DNA from 2 places in the Exiguobacterium sp. s150 genome. Region 2 is predicted to be linked to the other one. Evidence: riboswitches for the same ligand, from Rfam matches in the RefSeq annotation. Region 2 holds a riboswitch; the other holds the start of a gene.
What was found. A riboswitch is a leader RNA that binds a small molecule or an ion and turns the genes downstream of it on or off. The one in region 2 is predicted to bind S-adenosylmethionine.
Positions count from the first base shown of each region.

Region 1: it holds a riboswitch for S-adenosylmethionine, as region 2 does, so the genes downstream of both, mtnK (S-methyl-5-thioribose kinase) here and KNP76_RS11175 (Na+/H+ antiporter NhaC family protein) in region 2, are expected to answer to the same signal.

Region 1 is NZ_JACSMC010000011.1:839-4,248, forward strand. It holds gene mtnA (S-methyl-5-thioribose-1-phosphate isomerase) at 1-299, opposite strand, end outside; gene mtnK (S-methyl-5-thioribose kinase) at 296-1,450, opposite strand; SAM riboswitch class I at 1,530-1,633, opposite strand; SAM riboswitch class I at 1,837-1,938, shown strand; gene KNP76_RS07245 (2,3-diketo-5-methylthiopentyl-1-phosphate enolase) at 2,009-3,166, shown strand; gene KNP76_RS07250 (2-hydroxy-3-keto-5-methylthiopentenyl-1-phosphate phosphatase) at 3,163-3,410, shown strand, end outside.
Region 2 is NZ_JACSMC010000023.1:15,861-19,270, forward strand. It holds gene KNP76_RS11170 (GGDEF domain-containing protein) at 7-1,686, shown strand; SAM riboswitch class I at 1,783-1,877, shown strand; gene KNP76_RS11175 (Na+/H+ antiporter NhaC family protein) at 1,950-3,236, shown strand; gene KNP76_RS11180 (TVP38/TMEM64 family protein) at 3,265-3,410, opposite strand, start outside.

The sequences.
Region 1 (3,410 bases), on a different contig from region 2:
TCGATCACGTTTTGTAAATTGACCGCCGTCGGCCGTGTCGCGATCAAACGGCGTCCGACAATCTCGAGACGACGCGTGAAATCTGGGTCGTCGACGAGACGCTCTGCCTCTTTCGCCAGGACGAACGCCCCGAAATACGCGATCGCCGGTGCGCCTCGGACTTGGAGCGTCTCAATCGCGTGCTCCGCTTCTTCAAGCGTCTCGATCGTCACGTAACGTGCCTCATGCGGAAGGAGCGTCTGGTCTAAGAGAATCAACTCATTGGTCGAGACGTCAAAGCGAATGTTTTGCACCGTCATACGCGTACCCCCGATAACAAGGTGACGAGGCCGTCAATCGAGTCAACTTCGTGACGTTCTTTAATGAGCGCCGTACCGAGCGCGAGCGCATCGCGTTTCCGCTCGAGACGTGTCGTTTCGGGTAACGTCTCAAGGTCTGCGACGCCGGCGAGGCCGATGGCGCGGCGGATGAGTTCGCAACCGGCATAGCCGACCGTGTCGGCGAAAATCGTTTGTAACAAGTCGTCGACATATCCTTCCGTGTCGAACGGCTCGACGGCGTTCGTGAAGTTGTGGCGGAACGTCTTCTCAAACGTCTCCCACACCGTGAGGACGTCCGTGAACCGTTCGAATCGCTTGAGCGGATCGTGGAACGTGGAGAGCGTCAAATGCGCGATAATCTGTCCGACGTCGAAGCCGAACGGTCCGTAGAATGCGAACTCCGGATCGATGATTTTCGTCTCCTGCGTCGTCGCAAAGATGCTTCCTGTATGTAAGTCGCCATGAAGCAAGGCGTCATGTTTCGTGACGAATCCGACTTTCAGTTTCGCCACCTCGACTTTGAGCGCCTTGTCATGCCAGAGGCGTTCGACGTCAGGACGCAGCGCCGCCTCGATATTGTTCGACTCGGTGTCTTTATACGGATCGGTGAAAATGAGCTTTTCCGTGATGTCGCACAGCTCCGGGTTGTAATACTCCCGTTCCTTCCGCTTCTTCTCGATTGGACCGGCCGCGTAGTCGGACGTGGCGAACAACGTCTCGCCTAAAAATTCACCGACGTGACGGGCCAGTTCAGGATACGTCTTCCCTTCGAGGTAACCGGTGCGGACGATTTCATAATCGGACAAGTCCTCTAAAATCGTGTACGCGAGCGTCCGGTCGCTCCCGAGCACGTTCGGCACGAAACGTGGCACGACTTCTGCGAACTGACGCAACGCGAGCTGCTCGATCCAGGCCCGTTCAAGCGTGAGCGGCCAACTTTCCCCGACGACTTTCGCATACGGGAGCGCTTGTTTGACGATAAGACGCTGTTCGCCTTGACGGATGCGGAAGACGAGGTTCAAGTTTCCGTCCCCAATCTCATCGCATTGGGCGATCCCTCCTTCTTCAATCAGTCCGAGTGCCCGGACGTGATCGACGACCGTCTGTTCAGTAAATGGTTGATATGCCATGTCTATTTCCCCTTTCGATGATTTCCACAAAAAAAGCCCCTTTCTCCGCGAGAAAGAGGCACAGCCAGATTGGTTGTTCCTCTCATCTTTCAGACATTCGTCTGGTGGATGTAGCACCGTGCCGTACTGGTCGGTTGCTGCGGCGTCATCGGGCCAATTCCCTCTGCCAACTCGCGATAAGAGTGTGTTATTCGATTTGTGTGACTATGAGCTGAATATTACGGAGTCGACGCCCTGGTTGTCAACGCTGTTTTTTTGAGCATCGAGTCACTTTTTGTTTGCATATATGGAAACAAATTTCTAAAATAAAAAATTTTCAAAAAAGGAATTGACGCTGTGACGATTCTGTGCAAAAATTCAATTAAATTTCACAACTTCAAATCATATTCTTATCAAGAGCAGACGGAGGGACAAGCCCGATGATGTCGCAGCAACCGACCCGATTGGGCACGGTGCTAATTCTTGCAGCAGACGCTGAGAGATAAGAGTTCATTTTTTATGATGACCTCTTGCCTCGGCATGGGGTCATTTTTTGTTTGACCGGAAGGAGGAACGAACATGGGCATCATCGCCACTTATGAAATTAACCGTACGGACCGCGTGGCCGACCTCGCCGCGAAAATCGCGCTCGAGTTGACCGTCGGCACGTGGACGGACTTACCACACCTAGAACAAGCACAGTTACAAGCGTATCGCGCCGAAGTCGTCTCGACGTCACATACGGAAACGACGAGCCGCTTCAAAATCCGCTACCCGCTCCATAACGTCAGTGCGGACTTCTCATCCATCTTGACGACGACGTTCGGAAAGCTATCACTCGACGACTCGGTCCGGCTCGTCGACCTCGATTTACCTGAAGCGTTGCGCGACACGTTTCCCGGCGCCAAGTTCGGGACAGAAGGCGTCCGTCAGCTACTCGGCGTCTACGACCGGCCACTCGTCATGAGCATCTTCAAAGGGGTCATCGGCCGAGACTTGACCTTTTTAGAAGCACAGCTCCGTGACCAGCTCGACGGGGGCATCGATATCGTCAAAGACGACGAGATTTTATATGACAATCCGCTCACCCCTTCACTTGAGCGGGCGCAGATCGGCCGCACCGTCTTAGACGAGCATTACGAGGCGACCGGAAAACGTGCCCTGTACGCCGTCACGCTAAGCGGACCGGTGTTCACGTTACGTGACCAAGCGCTACGGTTGATTGACGCTGGGGCAACGGCCCTCCTCTTCAACGTCTATACATACGGGCTCGATACCTTGCGTGAGCTGGCGAAAGACCCGGACGTGAACGTGCCGATTTTAGCGCACCCGGCGTTCGCCGGCGCCTTGACCGGTTCAATCAGCCATGCACTCCTACTCGGGAAGCTTCCTCGACTCGCCGGTGCCGACTTGACGCTCTTTCCATCGCCGTACGGATCGCTCGCGACGCCGCGTGACGAGGCGCTCCTCATCCGCGATGTAAGCGCGGAACCGAGCGAAAGAAAAGCGATTCTCCCGGTCCCGTCAGCCGGGATTCATCCAGGGCTCGTTCCCGACATCATCCGTGATTTCGGAACCGATGTCGTCATCAATGCCGGTGGTGGCATCCACGGACACCCAGACGGCGCCGCAGCCGGGGCCCGGGCGTTCAAACAGGCCATCGCGCACGTCCTCGGACAACGAGACGGCCAGACGACCGAGCTCGAGACGGCATTGAAAGCGTGGACGACGCGATGACGGTCCATATCCTCTGCGATTTCGACGGGACCATCACAGCCGAGGACAACATCATCGCCTTGATGAAGGCGTTCGCCCCTCCCGAATGGATCGAGCTGAAAGACGCGATCCTCGCCCAAGACATCTCGATTCGCTCCGGCGTCGGCCAACTGTTCGACTTGTTGCCAAGTAGCGAACGTACCGCATATCGAGACTATTTGGTGGAACGTATCGCGTTACGCCCTGGGTTTACTGCCTTTTTGGC
Region 2 (3,410 bases):
GGGGCCATGAACCATTTCCGCAAGATGTCTGCCCTCGGTTGGGGTGTTTGGAGTTTATTTCTTCTGCTGACCGTCACCTTGTTCGCGACAGGCGTATTGAACGCACCGGCGATCGAGCCGCTGCCGTTCATCTTGATCGCGTTACTCGTCATCATCTTCCAAATGGACTCAATCGAGCGTAAAGGCGTTTATTTCACATTTTCAGAAAGCATCGTCCTCATCATCTTTTTATTCTTCGATTTTGAGACAGCGTTATTCGTCAACCAAATCGGATTGCTCGTCTTCCAATTCGTCAACTTGAAGCCGCGCGTCGCGCTCAGGCGTTTCCGCTTCACGTACCCGTGGAATGCGATCACGTCTTTCTTAGAACTCGCCATCCCGGCAAGCGTCTATTTGGCGCTCGGCGGACAGACCGGTCTTGGGTTTTATACGCAAGACTCGTTCCTCCCGCTCGCCGGACTGATTCTCGCCATCATCGTGAACACCGTCATTCAAAAGTATCAAGTCGGTTGGTGGTTCCGTGTCGATGTGCCCGTCCGTGATTTTTTAAGCATCGCGTTTTACACGTATATCGTCAGCCTCGTCTTTATTTTGGCCGCTTCCTTTTTCCGCGAGACGAACTTGCTCGTCGTCAGCAGCATCGCCGCCGCGCTCACGTTTTTCATCAAGCGGCTGTTGATTCAAAAAGGACGGCAAGACGCGTTCAAATCGCTCATCGAGCAGTATGACGAGGCAAAAGAAGCTGTCTCCTTGTCGCAAAGCGAGGCCCAAGCGATTGAAGTATTTTTAAGCCAATGTGAACGGCTGAATCAATATGACGCCGGCTTCGTCGAGTTCGCCTTGTTCGACCGCTCGCTCTACTTCGACTTGAAGACGCGTCAACCAGTCGAAAGGCCCCGCGTGTTCGACTTACTCGAAACGTCGCATCCTTTCGAAACGTCGGTCGAGTATGAGATGCGGTTTGAATGGGACGCTCCATTATCCGAAGAGTTCCATGACGACTATCATAGTTTTATCTCGGTCCGTTCCGAGGAGATCGAAGGCATTCGCACATGGCTCATCATGACAGGCGAACACGCTTACGGTTACCCGCTCATCATTCAGCGCGAAATCGTCAAGCTGCTCAAATCGTTCAATCGGACGATTAGCCGCTGCCATGAGCGAGACCGCTTGTATACCGAGAGCCGGACGGATAGTCTGACGCTCCTCGCCAACGCGCGGGCGTTTTACGAATATGGAATTCAACAAATTTCAGACGGATCGATGTACCCCATCTCCGTCGCCATGCTCGATATCGATTTCTTCAAGAAAATCAATGACACGCATGGTCACCAAGTCGGGGATGGCGTTCTCCAAGAGTTCGGCCGACGGATTCGCCAGGCGCTTCGGACCGAGGACTTTGCGGCGCGCTACGGAGGCGAGGAGTTCATTCTGCTCTTGAACCATTGCGACACCGACCAGGCCGTCGAAATCGCCGAGCGTATCCGGCAAAAAATCGAAGCGACGCCGTTCCGTGTCGACGGCATCGACATCCAAGTGACCGCCTCAATCGGGGTCGATACGATTCAAGCGTTCGGTGATCAACGACTCGACGACACGATTCGAAACGCCGACCGGGCGCTTTACGTCGGCGGCAAATACGCCGGGCGCAACCGGGTCGCCCATTTTCAATATTTGACGACCTGACTCATCCCTATGCGAAGCGCATAGGGATTTTCTATTGACAAACCGGTTCGAAACAGATAGGTTAGGGAACGTGTCTTATAACTAAATCATCCGACTTTTTTATCAAGAGAGACCGAGGGACTGGCCCTGCGACGTCTCGGCAGCGGGGAACCTGTGCCAAATCCAGCAAGCACGTGCTTGAAAGATGAAAAAGGCGCTTCTTACATGGAGAGAGCCTTTTTCGAAGGGCTCTCTTTTTTATTTCTATGAATGAGGTGAAACGATTGGAACAACCAACTGCAAACAAATGGGCACTCTTGCCTTTACTCGTCTTCCTTGCCTTCTTTATCGGGGCCGGGGTTTACTATGGTGACTTTTATAAATTCCCGGTACTCATCGCGGCACTCATCGCCTTGATCGTCGCGGCTACGATGACGAAAGGCAGCGTCACCCAAACGGTGGAACGGATTGCCCAAGGTGCCGGCAATCCGGGCATTTTGATTATGATTTTCATCTTTCTCCTCGCCGGTGCGTTCTCGAACGTCGCGGGCGAGATTGGGGCGATTGACGCGACCGTCAACGCGGCGCTCACATTGCTCCCGCCTTCGCTCCTGTTAAGTGGACTGTTCGTCATCGCCGCCTTCATCTCGATGGCGATGGGGACATCGACCGGTACGATTGCCGCCCTCGCCCCAATCGCGCTCGGTATCCACGAAGAGAGCGGCGTCAATATCGCCATCGCCGCGGCAGCCGTCGTCGGTGGCGCCATGTTCGGAGACAACTTGTCGTTCATCTCTGACACGACGATTGCCGCCGTGCGAACGCAGCGGACGAACATGCGTGACAAATTCCGGACGAACTTTTGGATCGTCTTGCCGGCCGCGATTATTACGACGGTTCTCCTTGCCGTCCTATCGAGCGGCACGGTCTCTTCTGTCGAGATCGCTTCGTTTGAATGGTACAAGCTCATCCCGTACCTCGCCGTCATCGTCCTCGCCTTGACCGGGTTGAACGTCATCCTCGTTCTGCTCGGTGGCATCGTGTTGACCGGAATCATCGGTCTACTTGACGGGACCTTGTCAGTGACCGCGTTCGTTACGGCGGTCGCGGACGGGATGATTGGAATGGCAGAGATTTCGATTTTGACGCTCTTCATGGGCGGACTCGTCGGACTCATCTCCCATAACGGCGGCCTTACCTACTTGCGTGACGCCCTCACCTCGCGGATTCAGCGACGGGCCGGCGCCGAATGGAGCATCGCCGGACTCGTCAGTGCGACGAACGTCGCCACGGCCAACAACACGATTTCCATTCTCGTGGCAGGTCCGCTCGCAGCGAACATCGCTGACACGTATGAGATTGAGCGGAAAAAATCAGCCAGCGTGCTCGACATCTTCTCGTGCGGTGTCCAAGGACTATTGCCTTACGGTGCACAGCTCCTCATCGCTGCCGAATTGACGAACACCGCGTCCCCCGCGCTCGTCCCGTTCATGTTTTATCCGTTCCTCTTGTTCATCTGCGGTGGACTTGCCATCGCATTCAACTTCCCGCGCTTCAAGAAAAAAGCCTGACAAAAACGACCCTTTGAATCTAATCCGTTCAAAGGGTCGTTCGTTTTGCGTCGAGCTCACGTTTAAGTTGTTCGTTCCGTTTTTTGAACGCGCGCCGCTTGAGCAGTTCCTCGAGGCCACGGCTAATCGCCCATAGGACGAACAGTAATAATCCGAGCATCGACAAACGGAACG